DNA from 4 places in the Blautia sp. 210820-DFI.6.14 genome. Region 1 is predicted to be linked to each of the others. Evidence: riboswitches for the same ligand, from Rfam matches in the RefSeq annotation. Region 1 holds a riboswitch; each other region holds the start of a gene.
What was found. Region 1 has a riboswitch for cobalamin ahead of LI112_RS00375 (cysteine-rich small domain-containing protein). Riboswitches for the same ligand answer to the same signal wherever they lie in the genome.
Positions count from the first base shown of each region.

Region 2: linked by a shared signal. The riboswitch ahead of LI112_RS06220 (sirohydrochlorin cobaltochelatase) and the one ahead of LI112_RS00375 (cysteine-rich small domain-containing protein) in region 1 are both predicted to bind cobalamin.
Region 3: linked by a shared signal. The riboswitch ahead of LI112_RS11150 (hypothetical protein) and the one ahead of LI112_RS00375 (cysteine-rich small domain-containing protein) in region 1 are both predicted to bind cobalamin.
Region 4: linked by a shared signal. The riboswitch ahead of LI112_RS11130 (leucine-rich repeat domain-containing protein) and the one ahead of LI112_RS00375 (cysteine-rich small domain-containing protein) in region 1 are both predicted to bind cobalamin.

Region 1 covers NZ_JAJCKS010000001.1:82,840-87,586, forward strand. Annotated here, with positions in the region: gene LI112_RS00370 (phosphatase) at 228-941, shown strand; gene LI112_RS00375 (cysteine-rich small domain-containing protein) at 1,566-1,865, opposite strand; cobalamin riboswitch at 2,196-2,390, opposite strand; gene nudC (NAD(+) diphosphatase) at 2,768-3,616, shown strand; gene LI112_RS00385 (glycoside hydrolase family 3 N-terminal domain-containing protein) at 3,980-4,747, opposite strand, start outside.
Region 2 covers NZ_JAJCKS010000005.1:80,482-85,228, reverse strand. Annotated here, with positions in the region: gene LI112_RS06230 (ABC transporter substrate-binding protein) at 1-599, opposite strand, end outside; gene LI112_RS06225 (hypothetical protein) at 602-1,525, opposite strand; gene LI112_RS06220 (sirohydrochlorin cobaltochelatase) at 1,620-2,960, opposite strand; cobalamin riboswitch at 3,142-3,348, opposite strand; gene LI112_RS06215 (Na+/H+ antiporter NhaC family protein) at 3,395-4,675, opposite strand.
Region 3 covers NZ_JAJCKS010000014.1:52,260-57,006, forward strand. Annotated here, with positions in the region: gene LI112_RS11145 (leucine-rich repeat protein) at 1-1,363, opposite strand, end outside; gene LI112_RS11150 (hypothetical protein) at 1,393-1,932, opposite strand; adenosylcobalamin (AdoCbl) riboswitch at 2,150-2,277, opposite strand; gene srtB (class B sortase) at 2,576-3,274, opposite strand; gene LI112_RS11160 (SpaA isopeptide-forming pilin-related protein) at 3,343-4,747, opposite strand, start outside.
Region 4 covers NZ_JAJCKS010000014.1:42,153-46,899, reverse strand. Annotated here, with positions in the region: gene LI112_RS11140 (Ig-like domain-containing protein) at 1-571, shown strand, start outside; gene LI112_RS11135 (DUF4430 domain-containing protein) at 646-1,179, shown strand; cobalamin riboswitch at 1,274-1,430, shown strand; gene LI112_RS11130 (leucine-rich repeat domain-containing protein) at 1,485-2,339, shown strand; gene LI112_RS11125 (energy-coupling factor transporter transmembrane component T) at 2,639-3,385, shown strand; gene LI112_RS11120 (ABC transporter ATP-binding protein) at 3,391-4,747, shown strand, end outside.

The sequences.
Region 1 (4,747 bases):
CATTATACCTTACAGGCTTTTATATGTCAACGAAATCCAACATTATTCGTCTGTTTTTTATGCGGTTTTTGTTGTGGTTTTTGTTTGTTTTGTGTTGGTTTTTATTTGGAAGATGATTTTTCAGTTGACTTTTGCAAAACAGACTGCCATACTGGAGATACAGAACGATCTGCTGCCGCAATCATTGCTGACAGACGCTGATTTTTTGAGTTTAAGGAGGGATCATCATGTATCTTTCTGACATACATACACATTCCATCGCAAGTGGCCACGGAACCATCTGCACAATTTCTGATATGGCAAAAGCTGCCTCAAAAAAAGGGTTAAAACTGCTCGGAATCACGGATCATGGTCCAGGCACTCTTGCTGCAGGTACTTCTTCTTATTTCAGGAGTCTGACTTATGCTCCTAAGAAGAGATTTGGAATCGAACTGCTTTTTGGAGTGGAACTGAATATTCTGGATATTGACGGGCATCTGGATCTGAATGACGAATTGCTTGGAGAACTGGATTATGCGATTGCGAGTATGCATGCGCAGAATTATAAGAGCGGAAGCGTGAAGGAAAATACAAGTGCTTATCTGAATGCCATGACGCATCCGTGTGTAAAGGTTCTGGGACATTGTGACAATCCGGCATTTCCTGTCGATTATGAGACTCTGGCAGTCGGTGCTAAGGAGAATGGTGTTATTTTTGAGATCAATGAAGCTTCACTCGCACCGTATGGGTATCGTGGGGATACACGGGCGAATAATCGGGAGATCCTGAAGTATTGTATGAAGTATGAAATTCCGATCGTGCTGTCGAGTGACAGCCATGGAGTGGAGCATATCGGGGATTTTACGTGTGCGGCGGAGTTTGTGCATGAGATGATGTTTCCCGAAAAAATGATATTGAATAATGATATTCCTCGGTTGAAGATGATACTGAGTGAGAGGTAGGAACTATATATTATAATATATTATAACGAAAAAAGAAACAGCTATCCCACCAGTCTGACACGCTGCATTTTCTAATTTTTCTCATGCGCTTATTGATGACTGCTTTTGCAAACTCGCACCTTACGGTGCTCAGACAATGCAACGCAGCCATCGCTAGCATGAGCAAAATTAACGAAAATTTGCTGAGTCAGCTTGGCATGGATAGCTGTTTCTTTTTTCTGTATATAGAAATATAAAGTTAAAGTAAGATGTTTTCTACATTATTATAAATTTTTAAATATATGTATACTATTAATTCCTCTTCTCTCATTTTCCGTATCATCTTTGTGGCGCCACCACACCCCGGCGGAGGTTCACGGCCTTCGGCCGCTGCCCCGAGAGGCCTTCCCGGTTGTGGGGAAGCGGAACTGTCGCAAGAAAATCGTCCTATAAAAAGCTTTGAACTGATAAAGCATGCATCCGATATTCAGGAACCCAGCAAGGCTTTCGAGACTGCGACTGTGCTAGTGGCGGTTGTGGAGCATCTGTCTGAGCGCCAGCGAGTTATGCGGAGCAATCGCTAATAAGCGCACGGGAGCAGCCCGAAAATGAAGCGTGTTCCAGAATATCGGATGTATGTCTATATCATAACCCGTCTTTTTCTTCTCGTATCTTCTTCATCAGTTCCGCCAGCTCGCTGTATTTCCCGGTTACGTATCCGTAATTTTGGGCTTTATGTGGCAACTGGCAGTTCGTGCAGTCTTTTATTCCTGTTTCTGTCATTCGAAAATTCCCGCCACATTTATCGCCCAGTGCATACAGCGGGCAGTAGCAGAACAGACAGTTGAAGTTCTCCGGATCTGCGCCTGCATGACACGGAAAATATTCACATTCCTTATTGCTGAAAAAAGCATAGTGTTTCCCTTCCCAATATGGTTTTTCCATTTACTTTCACCTCGTTATATAAAAAAATCCAGTCACGGCACTGCCGAACTGGTCATCTTCAAAACATATTTCAGAGGATTTGCGATACTGCTCCGGGGTAGACAATGAATCCGTTCAAATATGCGGAGGGAACGAATGCATCCGGAGTAGTATCGCCTGCCATTTAATCATACCCTTTAAGGGGTCGTATGTATGTGGCGGCCACCACGATACATATAGGTATAATTCATACGAACAGGCGAATTCCATAAAAAAATGCCTGCTTCCAACAAGCAGACAACACTTTGGGTTGCGGATACCCTAAGTTGGTTGTTACACTTTACACGGAAGTTTAACCTCGCCATACAAAGCAGGTTTCCTGACTTCAGGATCATCACTTCTTTTCCCCTTCTCATACTATCGTACAATGGGATATCGAAAAGTCGCTCCTCTGTTACAGTGACCGGATCGCTCAGGATTCTCACCTGATTCCCTCTTCTGACTGCTACGCGGATTACAGTCAGCACTTCATATGTTCAATATGGAATTATACTGACATCATAATAGCACGATGTCAGTATGCTGTCAATAACCCACATAACATTTTGTCAAATTTTTATCATTTTATTTACATACCGCATTTCTTTCCAACACGCAGTAACTTCATCTGTTTCAAGAATGCCTCTGCAATCCTGCCGGAGGCTATATCAGATGTGGGATTGACTCCCACCACTGATACTGATTTGTTGCTCGCCACCTACAGAGGTGGGAGTCATCTCACATCTGATATAAACTCCTCCCTTGCATTTTCCCAACACCTCACCTATACTGAATACAGTCTGATAAAGCAGTAAATACAACTTTTCGATAATACAGCTCATCGCCAGACAATAAATTGCACTCTATTTTTCAGGAGGTTCCTTATGATACAGGATATTGCACCACATACTTATCACAATGAATACAGACCGGTTGCTCCGGATGGCAGCAGTTTTGTGCTCGCTTATGAAAACGGAAAGAGTTTCTTTCATAAAAATGATACAGACAATTCTATAACGCTTCCCCGTTTCCGCGAACTGGAAGGAAACGTAAGCGACCTGTACAAAAATTATATCTATCTTTTCTCGATAGATGACGAACGTTTTTATCTGATTCCGGGACTGGATACTTCCCTGCTGCCAGGCTATGAATTCCACGAAAACAGAGAGCTTCGTTATGTACAGCCACAGTATCTTGCTTTTGCTTCGATTACCGGATATCAGCTCTGGTTCTGGTACAGAAACCGCCGTTTCTGCGGATGCTGCGGGTTCCCAATGAAACACGATACAAAAGAACGTATGATGTACTGCCCTTCCTGTGGCCGTCAGGAATATCCGGTACTTATGCCGGCTGTGATCGTCGGTATTACTAACGGAGATAAGATCATCTGCTCCAAATATGAGGGCAGAAGCTTTAAGCAATATGCCCTGATCGCCGGTTTCGCGGAAATTGGTGAAACAATTGAAGAAACCGTTCATCGCGAGGTCATGGAAGAAGTCGGTCTGAAAGTGAAAAATCTCCGTTATTATAAGAGTCAGCCATGGTCCTTCTCCGGTACATTACTTTTTGGATTTTTCTGCGATGTAGACGGGGACGATACTCTCACGGTGGATCATGAAGAGCTTTCTGTAGCACAGTGGTTTGACCGTGACAAAATTATCGGTCAGGACACCGACAGCAGCCTTACCAATGAAATGATGATGGTCTTCGCCGCCGGGAAGGAGCCGAAATAATCCAGCTCCAGGTTTCCAAAAGATACATCACATCAAATCCGCTTGAAGCAAGCATTGGTTTTGTCGTTGCCGATGATCCAGCCTTCTCGCTTAACGATTATATCAACCTTGCTGATGAAAAAATGTATGCCGAGAAAAAAGAACACAAAGCAACCCGTCAATAACTTAGAGGAGTTTTTACTATGACACCATATATCACCAGAGCCCTCGCACAACAGATTGTGAATACTGTCAAAGATCTCTGAAAAAGGCCTTCCTGGAGAAAACCCTTGATAGGCTTTCTCCGGAAGACTTTGAATTGCTTCGTGTTTACTTTTCCTGTGATGCCATGCGATTATATCTGGCATTGAAGATGTAACAATTCTATGCCAGCTGACTGATCAGTTCAAGAATCCTGCCTGCACAAGAACGGATTTCTTCTTCTGTAAGATCTCCGTTTCTGTATGCATTACGAATACTCTCGGCATCTTCTGCATTTCCAGGCATGATAATGTCATTTCCAGCCGCAGCACATTTCCATGCAACACTTCCATCTTCCGGTACGGTTGTATTCCAGTCAGACATGATAACTCCATCAAATCCCCACTCTTTACGGGCAATTCTGGTACACAGATCTTTGCTGTTCGCCGCATGCACTCCATTGACAAGATTGTAAGAAGACATGATTGCTGCCGGCTGTCCCTCTTTCACTGCAATTTCAAATCCACGAAGATAAATTTCTCTGAGCGTCCTCTCTGAAATCTTTACATCCACACCCATACGGTTATCTTCCTGATTATTGCATGCAAAATGCTTAATTGTAACGCCGCATCCCTTATGGCACTGTACACCTTTTGTTACAGATGCTGCCAGCGTTCCTGAGAGGAACGGGTCTTCTGAATAATACTCAAAATTTCGTCCACAAAGAGGATTTCTTTGGATATTCAGACCCGGTGCCAGCCACAGATTGACGTGAAATGCTTCCATCTCAAGCGCAACCGCTTCTCCAAATCTCTGCATCAGATCTCTGTTCCAGGTCTGAGCCATTACAGTTCCTACCGGGAATGCAGTGCAGTACTGATAATACTGGTCAGCACCCTCATGCTCTTCTCTGTCTACCAGGAAACCATTCTCTAGTGCACCCAGTACACC
Region 2 (4,747 bases), on a different contig from region 1:
AGAACCGGGATCCCGAACTGCTCAAGCTTTTCTTTTACTTCCGGTTTATGGTAGATCATTGTAGACTCAATCGCCAGATCACAATTTTTAGACAAAATCAGTTCGTAATCCGGTGCACTGTACTTACCAGCAAAAGAAATACTTCCATCTTCCAGTGCTTTCTTAGCCTCGTCGATATACCATCCGTCAGCATTGGTTCCTGAAAGACTGATACTGTCCAGCCCGTCCAATGCACAGAAAAGATCCATTGCCGATGTTGCCACAAGATAGATATTATCAAGTGGCTGTTTAATAACTGCAATATCACTGTCAAGGCCTTCCGGAGCTTCTTTTCCTTCCGGAACAAGAAGAAACTGCCCATCTCCTGCAATTGTGATAAGTGCATAACCATCTTCATAATAATCTACTGAAAACTGATCTGCATACTGAAGTTCCAGACTGTGATCATATTTTAAGCCAGCCAGATCCTGTCTGACAGCATTGCTTTCTGTTGTTTCTGTTGTCTCTTTTTCTTCAGCCGCCTGAACCAAAGCAGGTGCAGTCGCCATCATAGATGCGGTCAGTGCCGCACATAAAAACATGCGTAACTTTTTTTTCATCTTTATTTTTCAGCCTCTTTGATACTTGCAGAATCAAACTGTAAAGTATATTCAATCTCATGAGGAGTACTCATCGCAACTGTATCTGCTACAACTTCCATTGGATAATCAAATCCATCGACTGGTATTTCAAACACAGAATTACCATCCTTATTAACTGGTTCGTATTTTTCATCACCAATCAGCATATAGTCATAGTACGGACTGCTCCATTCTACAGAAGCGGTCACTTTGCCATCCTTAACTGTAAATCCAGTCGGACTGGTAACGCTTGCTTTACCAGAACCACCTTCCATTTTTACTTCTGCTGTATAGTCTCCGTCTTCCAGTTTCAGATCTTCAGCAGTTACTTTTTTTGCATCAGTTTCTTTTGTATCAGAAGCTTCAGCATCGGCTTCTTTCTGAGGATTTGTTACTTTTACTTTATGATCGTACCATTTGTTCTTCTTTCCGATCAGAGCAACGTCAAATTCTTCGTCAATGGCAGGAACCGGAATGTCAAATCCATAAACTTCTTCGGTATATCCATCACTATAGGTTACTTCATCTGTTGTCGGCTCAAGAATCTCAGCTCCGTCTTTCTGGGCATCATCTGCCTTTCCAACAAAAAGGTTTACAATCTTCTTTGAATTCAGGCTTACATGAATCGTCATTTTACCGTCTTTGACTGTCAGTGTTCCCTTACCGTCATTTGCTTCATTTACATGAAACATGGAGCTGTCGGTATCAAATTCTGCACTGTAAGTACCGTCTTCAAGAACTTCTACTTTTGAAGTATCTTCTTTTTTCTCAGATTCATCCTTTGCTTCATCTGTTTTGGAATCCTCTGTCTTCTCTGTTGTTTCCGCAAAAACAACCGGACTGTAAGCACTGATCATAAGTGCTCCGCTTAATACGCATGCCATCATTGCCACTGAACGTTTCATAATATAAATCCTCCTGATTTTACAGGAAATGCCCGGAAGACAATCAAGCCTTCCGGGCAGTCCCGTTTATTGCATAAATTATTTACACATTACATTATTCTGCTGCAGAATCGTCTGTAACTTCTTCTGCACCATCTGTTGTGTCATCTGCTGCTTCTGCAGTATCATCTGTTGTTTCTTCAGCTGTATCAGCTGTTCCAAGAGAATCAATTGCTGCTTTTGTATGCTCTACGTAAAGATCCTCTACAGCTTCAATTCTTCCAAGACCTGCGATCTGGCAGTCAACGCTGTCAAATGCACCAGATGCATTGAACTGAGATTTCCAGGAATCGTCATCATCACCAGCCATATCGTTGTTTGCATGGTCACCAGCAACAACCATCAGCGGACGAAGAACAACTTTCTTGAATCCTGCGTCTTTAACTTTTGCAATAACAGCCTGGCATTCTGTATCTTCTGGCTTACCTTCTACAGTTCCAATGAAAGCGTTTGTAAATCCAAGATTATCCATCTGTGACTGCATCTGATCATATGTTACATTTGCTGTATGGGAAGTACCATGTCCCATGAATACAAATGCTGTGCCATCTTCTGCAGCTGCTTCCATGCTGTCATATCCAGCTTCTTTGCAAGCTTCATCTGTGATAGCCTGCGCAACCGCTTTCTTGTCATCGTTGATTACTGTAGCATCTTCACCAACTTCACCAAGCATTGGCTCTGCGATCGCAACAGATTCAAATTTATCTTTGTATCCATCAATTGCTTCTGTCATTTCATCATATTCAGCACCATGCATCAGATGTGTAGGCTGAACAACAAGATTTTTAACGCCATTATCAACTGCACGGTCAAGTGCCTGCTGCATATTGTCAATCACTTCATCATCTCTTGCTTCTACATGGTTGATGATGATCTGTGCTGTAAATGCACGTCTTACAGACCAATCCGGATATGCTTCCTGCAGTTTGTCTTCGATTCCTTTGATATCCTCAGCACGGCTGTCGTTGAAGGATGTACCAAAGCTTACAACAAGAAGTTCATTCTCACCGATTTCATCCTGGTTACGAGGATCATCTTTGGATGCATCACCAGTGTCACGTCCGAAGTAATCCGGATCAGCTTCTTCGCCTTCAACCAGTTCCTTCTGAGCGTCTGTCAGTTTATCCCATGCTTCTTTGGCAGCTTTGCAGTCTTCATCTGTTGTATCAGTTCTTTCCTGAACATAGATCTTGTCGATCAGTGCTGCTACTTCATCTGCTGCTTTCTGATCATCATCGGAAGCTTCTTCTGTATCAGCGGTTTCTGCATCATCTGCTGTTTCTTCTGTTGCTGTCTCAGCAGTGTCATCAGAAGCGTAGATGCTTGCAGATCCCATCATTGTGACTGTTGCTACAGTCATTGCAATTGCCAGTGCTTTTACAGTTTTGTTTTTCATGTTTTTTTCCTCCTGTACCTGTTTTCTCATGAAAATTAAAATGAATAACAAAGTACGGCAGCAAGCCTGGTCAAAAAATATTTTTCGGAGAAATACTATATTTCCCAACAAAAAAACTCCTGCACCGGGCTAGAGTTTCTGGATTATGGTACAACCAATTACTCGTGATCCGGAATTTAAAATCCCCGTACCAATAGCAGGCAGGTTTCCTGACTTACAGATCAATACACCCGAATCGTCTTCCCAGTTTCCCAGTGACTGTGCATACACACATGATTCTGCATTCCCTGTATACAGTGACGAGATCGTACAGGACTTACACCTGTTTCCCTTTTAACTGAAGGCTATTTGATTATCTAACATCAGCACCTGTTATTTTTATTATTCAATTTCTTACAGAATACCACTATTTTGGTCAATTTACAATAGGGCAGTTATTTTTTTAACACTAAATCGCACAACGGAAGCAGATACAAAAACACTGCAAATAAGACGCTGTATCCCGGTGCACCTGCTGCTGTAAGCGGAACAGCACACGCGATCGACCACGGCACCAAAGGTGCTATGAGTACTGCACTGTCCTCCAGATTATTGGCAAAACGCAGCTTATCCGGTTCTGTTCTGCTGCAGAGCTGATCTGTAAGCATGATTGCCAATGTCTGATTACATGCCATAACGCTTGTCAGGATTGATGTGACAAGCACTGCAAAATATGGTTTTGTCCTGTCGGCAAGCAAACAGACCATTTTCTGAAATCCATTCAGGATTCCTGTTGCCTGAAAAATTCCTGAATAAGATGAAGAAATGCATACGATTGCTCCAACCTTCAACATCGAAGTGATACCACCTCCATTCAGCATTGCCGCTACCGTCACATCTGTAGAATGGAAACCATTCAGAAGAAGTTCAGGAAGTTCCGTAAATGCCATATTCTGAAGGCCAATACAGACAGGAATTGCAGTAACTATACTTGCGATCATTGCGATCTTCACCCCTGCCTGCATAACAGACAACAGCAGAATCACCGCTGCAGGCAGCAATGCAATCCAGCTGAGCCGGAACTCACTGCCAAAAGCATGTCCAAGATCCGGCATCTCTGTTTTTCCATGAAGCTGTATGCTGACAGTCAGATAAAGAATACAGGTAATGGTAAATGGTGCCAATGCACTTTTGATCATATTTTTTATATTTGTATAGATACCTGTCTCCGTCAGTTCGGCCACCAGAAGTGCACTTGTCGAAACAGGAGAACAACGATCTCCGAAATATACCCCGGAAAGAATTGCACCACCGGTCATCCATGAAGGAATTCCAAGTGCAGAAGCCATCGTTGCACATACAACACCAATCGTAGCTGCCGTACCAAGAGCAGTTCCTGTCAGGACTGAGATCAGACAATTCAGAAGAAATGTCATCAGCAAAAATGTCGATGGTTTTATCAGATGCACGGTATAACAGATGATTGCAGGAATTGTTCCAGCCTGTCGCCAAAGTGCTGTCAGCATTCCGATCAGTATAAATGTGAGCAGAATATTTTTTACTTTCCAGGCTCCCTGTAATGCCATCCTGCTAATCTGTCTCCAGCTATATCCCTGTTTTTTTCCATACAGGCTGAAAATGATCAGACCTGCCAGAAGAGCATATAATATAGATTTTCCTGTTATGATGCATATAATGAGCAAAGCACAGAAAATCCCAATCGTCAGAACTTCCATGATCGTTTTCCTTTCATATTTAATGCGTTGTCATAATAACATGGATGAAAGGAATTGTAAAATCCTGTATTT
Region 3 (4,747 bases), on a different contig from region 1:
GAGTACCATCTGCTGTACAGGTTGCTTTCTTGGTTACTTTGGAAACAAAATCATGTCCAAGTGCCGGAATCTCCTGTACATCCTCTTTGGCATCACAGGCTGTACAGTGTTTGCTCTTTTCACCAGCTTCTGTGCAGGTTGCTGCTTTATCTACCACATAATCCTCGGACCATGTATGACCAGTAGCAGGAATCGCATTTTCCTCTGTCGGATAAGAATAGTGTTCTCCGCATACTTCGCAGACACCAACTTCTTTCCAGCCGTTTTCTGTGCAAGTTGCATCTTTTGATTCTATAGCATCTGCTTTGCAATGAACAATAGTTCCCGCTGGAATTGTCGATCCTGACCAATTTGCAGCCGGAATCATAGAATCCCATTGTTCTTTTGTTCCAGTATAACAAGCTGATTTCAGATTTGACTTATTAAATGCATTTCTTCCAACACTAGATACATTTTTAAAGTCAAAAGCCTTTATTGCTGTCTTTTGAAAACATTTCATCGGAATGTTTTCAATATTGCCTTCACAATTAAATGTGATTAATGATGTGCAACCATCGAATGCATTCATGCCTAATGATTTAATACCTTTTACAGTTACTGAAGTTAATGATGTACATTCTGAAAAAGCATTGTCTGCTATTATAGTTCCCGCATCATCCAATGTAATATTTTCCACTCCAGTTTTCCAAAAGGCAGCAGTACCAATCTCCTTAACATTATTTAAATTAATATTTTTTAATGTCGCAACTTCTCCAAATGCGGAAGCAGCTATTTTTGTGACACTAGGAGATAATTTTACCGTTTCCAAATTATCATATGCACCCGCACGGCCATTATTAAAATTGAATTCACCAATTTGAGTGATTTCCCCTTGAATCTCTATTGTTTTTACATCATTAAGCTGTGATCCATATTTATTGCGCCACTCACTGGTCCATCCTGATTGCTTATAATCTGGCAATACCACAGGTTTTTCACTTTTTAAATATAATGTTTGATTATTCACATCATATTTAAAAGATAACCCCTCTACTTGTTCGGATTGTATCCAGTCATTCGTTTCCGATTCGTTTCCAACGAATTCCGAAATATTATTACCGTCATCAAACAGTTCTATAGAATCATCTTCCGTACTGTTTAAGTTCTCAGTATTCTCCATAGGTAGATCAAGCTCTGCTGATTCATCTACAATTTCAAAATTTTCACCATCAGATGTAACTATTAAATTTTCAGATTCATCACTGTTTTCAAAATCAGCATTGGTATCTTCAATAATATCTATTTGTTCTGCTGCCAAAATAGGAGTTGGCACACTTAAAACCATAGACAAAGACAAACAATATACTAAATATTTTTTTTTCATTACAGATTTTATTCCTCCAAGATCTACAATTACCAATCAAAACGTGTAGTATCGTAACTTAATACGATAGAAAACTCATTTGTTGACGGTACTTTTGTTCCACCTAAAGTGGTCTCTGGATAGGAAGAAGTATTTTTCAATGTAACATCATTACCCGGATACCACATCCAAGAAGTGCCTTCCCATGTAGCATGAATCATGTTTCCTGCACTATCATACTGTGGGTTTTTATTTTCTCCACCATTAGCTCTAGCATATCCCTCGACAGCAAATGCCGTTAAATATTCTGGATATTTTGTGTTCCAAGAAGTTTCCAACAGTCCTTTAGATTGTGCTAACAAAAGTGCATCTTTATAAGTTCCATTTGAATCCACACCTGTTACAGTGACTACCGGATTAGTGATTCCAGGAATCGGTTTCGGAGTTCCTAAATAAGTGTTGCTACTTGTTCCCTGCTCCCATTCTCTGATGTAAACATGCATTGTCGCTGCAGAAGCCATTACTGTTGAACCAAGCATCATAACAACTGCTAAAATGACTGCTGATAATCTTTTGAATTTTTTGCTCATACCTTTTTCTCTCCTTTTCTTTTCAGATGCTCATTTTTCGTAGTTTCTCCTTAGGACAGCGGTTTCTGTCCCGTACAGATCACGAGTCTGGACCTGCCTTTCTCCTCCTCTCCCGTATTTGGAATATCCTGGTGTTCTGGGATGTGATGGTAACGTGCAGTTTTTCTTGCAAAAAAATAAGCCGTACCCTACGCATGGCACGACCCAGTCACAAAATACCCGTGCCACCCTGAAACCGAGGGCTTATGCACAACATTATAGAAATAGACCTGACTTGTAGCTTTTGCTCATCACAGTAGCGTTCCTGTGTCGGATTCTCACCGAACTTCCTATATATGAGTCTTTGACGAACCACTCATATATAAAATTCCTACAATATTACCTTTCTTATAGAATAACTTTTTTTCCATATTTTGTCAATCATTTTGTCTTGAAATAATACAAAACGTCATTTATTTTTACAGACAAGTTTCGAGAAAAATCGACATTTTTACTCTATTCTAAAGATAGCACAAACTAACATCTTTTTCTTTTTCTGCGGTCATATTCCGTTAAAAATACCATTTTATGCCATTTTTTGCAACAAAAAAAGGCCTTTCCAGGACAGTGTTCTGTCTTAGAAAGACCTGAAATTCAAATTGCTTTACCCTTCAAAAATCTGTTCTGCTTTTTCCTCCTGTTTTTCACACCATATGACCAGACGTTTGGAGGCATCTGTTCCACAGGTAGAAAGCAGAAGCGTTGGAACTTCCTCCTGCGTTCCAAGTAAGAAAGCATCTCCATCTGCCGGTGTATACTCGCATTTTACGATCACAAAAATCCACACACCTTCATCCGGAAGATAAAGATAGAGGATCTGGTGCTCTTTTAAAAATTCATCGTCAAGAAAATTCCGGAGTCCACGGAACATGCTTCCATCTTTCATATTGTGACCATAAATGATGTTCTTGTCATCGGAAAAATCGGCATTGTTATCGGAATCCAGGAAAATGGCCCCTGCCACATGTTCTGTCTTCTTAAAAGTATGTGTCAGGTAATAGGAGTCATCGTTTCCCTGGACTACCGGGTAATCAATGCTGGTATCCGGGATCCGGATCCATGCAACGATATCCGGATTGATCTTTTTTAATGCCTTAAAATCAACCACGGTCTGTTTCCCATCGCTTCCGTCTGTTCCTTCTGTGGGGTCATCCTCATCTGTTTCCTTGACGTATGTACGCAGGTCTTCATATTCCTGCACACCTTCCCGGTACATAAAGTAAATGCCAAAACCAGTACATACGCAAAAGCTGAGTACCATCAGGCAGACTGCCACGATCATGATTTCTTTTATGTGTCTCATACAAACCTCCGATTATTCTTCCTGGAAAAAGGGCTGCCGGTAAATCGAGCAGCCCTGAACCGTATTCCTTAATTTCCTTTTTTCTTCTTATACCAGATCACGCCGCCAATGCCGCAGGCAGAAAGGACTGCCAGAAGGATCGGAAGCCAGATGTTGGTGCTGTCCCCTGTTTTCGGGCTGTTTCCTGTCGGTGTGCTGCCGGAAGGGGATTTGGTGTTTTTGATCTCTTTTACGATCTCGATCACCTTGGTTTTTCCGTCTTTGTATTCAAAGCGGATCTCTTCTTTTTTGCTGCCAAGTTCATAACCATTTGGTGCTTTGGTCTCTACCAGGATATATTCCACGGTTTTCTCTACTTTTCCATTTTTATAAGTAGCAATCGGAAGTTTGCCGCTTGTCGCTGTTCCGGTCTTATCCGTTACCAGTTTTTCTACGACTTTTCCGCTTTCCTTTTCCCGCAGTTCAAATTCTGCTCCTGAAAGGGCTGCCTTACTGGTGGAATCGGTCTTTTTGATGACCAGTTTTCCATACGGATGTGCGTCCTTCATTTTGACTTTCTGGACTTTTCCGGTATCTTTTACCGTAAATTTCACATCTTCCGCAATGAGGTATCCATCCGGGGCCTGCTCTTCACGAAGGGTATATTCGCCTACCGGAAGTTTTTCGACCATATGCGGTTTATCCGTGGACGTCCAGCTTTCAACTTTCTTTCCATCTTTATCCAGGATGATCAGTTTTGCTCCCGGTACCTCACTGGAATCCGTAATGTCTTTCTTGCTGATTTCCACTTTGGTCACATCATCAAGCATCTGGTGTTTCTGTACTTCTTTTGTGTTTTCGACGGTAAATTCAATACTTTCCGCAGTCACATAACCATCTGCCGGCTTTGTTTCTGTCATCTTGTATTTCTTTCCTACGATAAGACCCTTGATGATATGTGCTTCCTCTTTGGATACCCATTCATCCACCGTATTTCCATCCTCATCTGTTACCTTTAAGGATGCTCCCGGAAGTTCTTTTTTGTCCGTCAGGTCTGCTTTGGAAAGTTCTACCGTAGTCTGTTCATCTTCAAAGGTGAACGCATACTCTGCAACACTGGTTCCACTGCCCTGGTACTCAAAAGTGAATTCCTGCGGTTCCTGGTCTGTCACATAGCCATCCGGGGCGGCAAGTTCCTTAATGTAGTACCTGCTATCAACCGGGAGATCTGCAACAAACTGGATCTTTCCATCCTCATCTGTGGTCTTCAGTTCGATCAGGGTGTCTTTCGCAAGGAGTACTTTTCCTTTTGAAGATACGATGTCGTCTGCTGCATAGAGGCCAAAGATTGCCCCGGAAAGTACTTTGTCACTGTCCTTTTCTTTTTTCAGGACTTCCACCTGTATCCTCTGGCGCGCATTCTGCCAATCGGCACTATAAGTAACCAGAGGTGTATCCTGGTCACGGTATGTAAGATCCACATATCTTGGTTCA
Region 4 (4,747 bases), on a different contig from region 1:
TACGGTATTCCGTCCGGCGAAGCAGGAAGGAACCTGTTCCCTCTGCGGTAAAAAACAGACACGGAATTATGGAAGCAAATTAAAGGCGGCCATAAAACTGAACGTATCTTCCCTTACCCTGCAGCGGAAACAGACCACTACGAAAGTGAAAGTTTCCATGGCATATGGAGATTCCATAAAGTCCTGGGCTTCCAGCAACAAAAAGATCGTGACCGTTTATAAGAACGGAAAGATCAAAGCCGGAACCAAAACAGGAACGGCAAAGATCACCGTTACCTTAAAGAGTGGAAAGAAAGCGACTCTGAAAGTAAAAGTCCAGACTGCAAAGGTAAAGACTACGAAGATCAGCGGCCTCAAGAAAAAACTGACCATCAAGAAAGGAAAGAGTGTTACTTTAAAACCAGTGGTCAGCCCGATCACTTCCCAGGAGAAAGTGACCTACCGTTCTTCCAACAAGAAGATTGCAACAGTCAGCTCGAAGGGCGTGGTTAAAGGCCGGAGAAAAGGAACCGTTACCATCACAGTTAAATCTGGAAAGGTGACAAAAAAGATAAAAATTACAGTTAAGTAAACAGAGTAAGGGTGTAAAAGGTATCAAAAAGCAAATAGTGTTTTTGGTACCTTTTCATCCGATAGAGGATAATTATGAAGCAACTGAAAAAAATATATTGGAAACGGATCGGGGTAATAGGAATCAGCTGTTTTATGCTTTTGTGGAGCTGTCTCCTTACGGGCTGTGGATTCGGAAAAGGGGATTCCGGAAAACCTGCTGCCTGTACCATTTCGATAGACTGCCAGACGATCCTTGACAATATCGGTGATCTAAAAGAAACCAAAAAAGAATTTGTCCCGGAAGACGGCTGGATACTTCCGGAAGTGGAAGTTAAGTTTACTACGGGCGATACCGTATTTGACATCTTAAAAAAAATCTGTGGGGAAAAGAACATCCAGCTCTCTTCCAAATACACCCCGTTATATAAAAGCTATTATGTGGAAGGCATCAATCAGCTTTATGAATTTGACTGCGGAAAAAATTCTGGCTGGATGTACAGTGTAAATGGAGAGTTCCCGAATTATGGGGCTTCCAGTTATAAGCCCAAAGATGGGGATAAGATTGAATGGAAGTATACCTGCAATCTTGGAAGTGATGTTGGAAACCCATACAAAGATAAGAAGTAAAGAAATTGTGAAAAATAGTTAAACTGGTATGAGATAAAGACCAGAAACATTGGCGAACATTGACAGAAATAAGGCGTATCGTTATAATTAGAATAACAAAAAAATCGAGCGTGGTTCGGCTGATGGCAGCCGATTTAAGGAAATCCGGTGCGATTCCGGAGCTGCTTTTCCCTGTGTGAAATGTATCGAATGAAAAACGCCTTATGAAAACATTTTGAGCCAGTATATCCAACACGTCAGGCAAAGAATACAAACATGTAAAAGATATACAGTTTGTATGATCCGAACGTTGGAAAGGAGATCATATGCGCTCACAAAATGATAAAGCAACATGGAGTATACTACGATTTGATCATCGTACATTTACGGCACAGCTTGCCAGTATGCAAAGAAACAAACAGGTAGCAGCAATTCCTGAAAAATATATTTATATTGATGATTGCTGTTATAAGGGCAACGGGAAAATAAAAGAGATAATCCTGCCATCCGGCTGCAGAATCATAGGAAAGGAAGCTTTTGCAAGCTGCCAGCTCCGTAAGCCCGTTGTATTCCCACAGACCGTTAAAGAAATCAAAGAGAGTGCTTTTTCGGAAAATCATTCTCTCAGAGAAGTAACATTTCCGGCATCTTTGGAAATTTTAGGAGATTATAGTTATAAAGGATGCACAGCCCTTAAAAAGGTAGCATTTGAAACCAGTTCAGAATGCCGCAGGATTCCGGAGTGCTGTTTCCATTCCTGCACGCAGTTAAGTAAAGTGGTATTCCCGGAGCATTTAAAGAGTATAGGAAGAAGAGCTTTTTACCGCTGTAAGGAATTAAAGGAGATCACGCTGCCGGATACACTGGAAGAAATTGGTCTGGAAGCCTTTTACTTCTGTGGCTTTGAAACCATAGTCTTACCAAAAGAAATTAAAAAATTAGATCAGAGGGCCTTTTTCGGATGTAAGAAATTGAAAGAGGTATATATTCCGGAAAATATCATGTATCTTGGAGAGGAAGTCTTTCATGGATGCAACCGGCTGGAATATCTGGAGATACATCATGATCCTGAGCATATTGGCTCAAAGATCGTGAACAAAAACTGCACGATACGTTGCAAAAAGGGAAGCAAAGTGGATTTGTACTGTGAAGAGCAGGGATTAAAGAGGGAGTACATTTAAACGTGTTATCAACAAATAAGACCGAGAAAAGAAACAGACAGCCTGCGGATCAATCCATCATTGATGCTTTTTCCACATGCCATCCATTTTTGAATTTTTTTTATTTTGCTGTAGTACTGTTATTTACTATGTTTAATCAGCATCCCGTCTTTATCTGCATTTCTTATGCGGGTGCTTTGTCTTATTCCGTCTTTCTGCTTGGAGGAAAAAGGACACTTAGGCAAAGCTTTCTCTTTACCCTTCCCAGTCTTTTGATCGTGGCTCTTCTGAATCCACTTTTCAATCATTATGGGGTCACGATGCTATATTATGTAGAAAGCAGTGGAAACTGGATCACTTTGGAGGCCTTAGTCTATGGAGTAGTCCTTGGAGCGGTCATGTTCGTAGTGATCCAGTGGTTTTCCTGTTATAATAAAGTTATGACAAGTGACAAATTTATTTACCTGTTTGGAAGGCTGATACCGGCCCTTTCTCTGATCCTTTCCATGGCACTTCGCTTTGTCCCCAGATTTACGGGGCAGCTTAAAGTGATCCGGAACGGTCAGAAATCTATGGGAAGGGATGTTTCAGAGGGCAGTCTTTTTAACCGTATCCGTGCGGGCTTTAACATGCTGTCGATACTGGTCACATGGGCTTTGGAGAATGCCATAGAAACTTCGGATTCCATGCGGAGCAGGGGATATGGATTAAAAGGCAGGACTGCTTTTTCCATTTACAAATTTACGAAGAAGGATAAAAGCCTTCTGGCAGTGATGGCAGCTTTATTCCTTGTATTTGCCACTGGCTGTATGAATGGGGCTTCTTATGCAAGTTATGATCCCCGTATTTTACTTGCTGGTTTTACCATTCAGGGGCATCAGGCTCCGGTATCTGTTTCTGCATTTGAAGCAATGCTTACATATATCTGTTTCGCATGTTTTTGTTTCCTCCCAGTGATCCTGGATGTGACGGAGACTATCCGTTTTGCCAGAAGCCGGAAACGCTGTGAAACAGATCTGGAAATGACTTACAAAAAAATCTACGAAACACTGGAACAGGAAGGATAACGATCATGAATCTTGTAGAAGTGAAGGAGTTTAGTTTTGCATATCCGGAATGTTCCGGGAAGGTTCTGGAACATGCGAATCTACAAATAGAAGAAGGAACATTAAATGTGATCTGCGGGAGGAGCGGGTGTGGCAAAAGTACACTGCTGCGCCAGTTAAAAACCGTGCTGGCCCCGGTTGGAAAGTCAGAGGGAGAAATCTTTTACCGGGGGATGCCGCTTTCGGGGATTGACCACCGGACACAGAGCCAGGAGATCGGTTTTGTCATGCAGAACCCGGATAATCAGATCGTAACGGATAAAGTCTGGCATGAGCTTTCCTTTGGACTGGAAAGCCTGGGATATGACAATGCGACTATCCGGCTGCGGGTTGCGGAGATGGCCAGCTATTTTGGTATCCATCAGTGGTTTTATAAAAATGTCTCAGAGCTGTCAGGAGGGCAGAAGCAGATCTTAAACCTGGCTGCGATCATGGCAATGCATCCATCCCTTTTAATACTGGATGAGCCTACATCTCAGCTGGACCCCATCGCTGCTTCTGATTTTCTGGAAACCGTAAAAAAGATTAACCGTGATATTGGAACAACGGTGCTCCTTACGGAACACCGGCTTCAGGATATCATCCCTTATGCGGATAGGGTATTTGTCATGGATAAGGGGAATGTTTATCTGGAAGGAACTCCCAGGGAAATCGGGGTAAAATTAAAGGAACAAAAACATGGCATGTTTCTTTCCATGCCGATTCCTATGCAGATCTATGGTGAGACAGACAGTCAGGCAACCTGTCCGCTGACAGTCAGTGAGGGAAGACAGTGGCTCTCCCGTTACTGTAACGAAAAAGGAATTGCTTCGGATAGTCAGCGAAAGAGCGAAATTACTGAAAAAGTCAGATACACAAAAACAGATAGTTCGAAGAAAGAATTGTCCATTCAGGCGAAAGATGTCTGGTTCCGGTATGAAAAGGACACTCCGGATGTTGTCCGGGATCTTTCCCTGGAGGTAAAAAAGGGAGAGTTCTATGCACTGGTAGGTGGAAACGGTACGGGAAAGAGCACTACGCTGTCTCTTTTAAGCCGGGTGCGATGTCCATACCGTGGGAAGATACTTCTGGAAGGGCGGGATATCCGTTCGTATAAAGACCGGGATCTGTATTGTGGGCTTTTGGGAGTCATGCCGCAGAACCCACAGAGCATTTTCTTAAAGAAAACAGTCCTGGAAGATTTGTATTCTGTGATCGGGGGCAGGAGAGAAAAAATGTCTTCGGAATATCAGATTCATATGAAAAAAGAAAAGGCTATAGAAGGGATCGTAAGCCTTACCAGGCTGGAAGGGCTTCTGGAAAGACATCCTTATGATCTGAGTG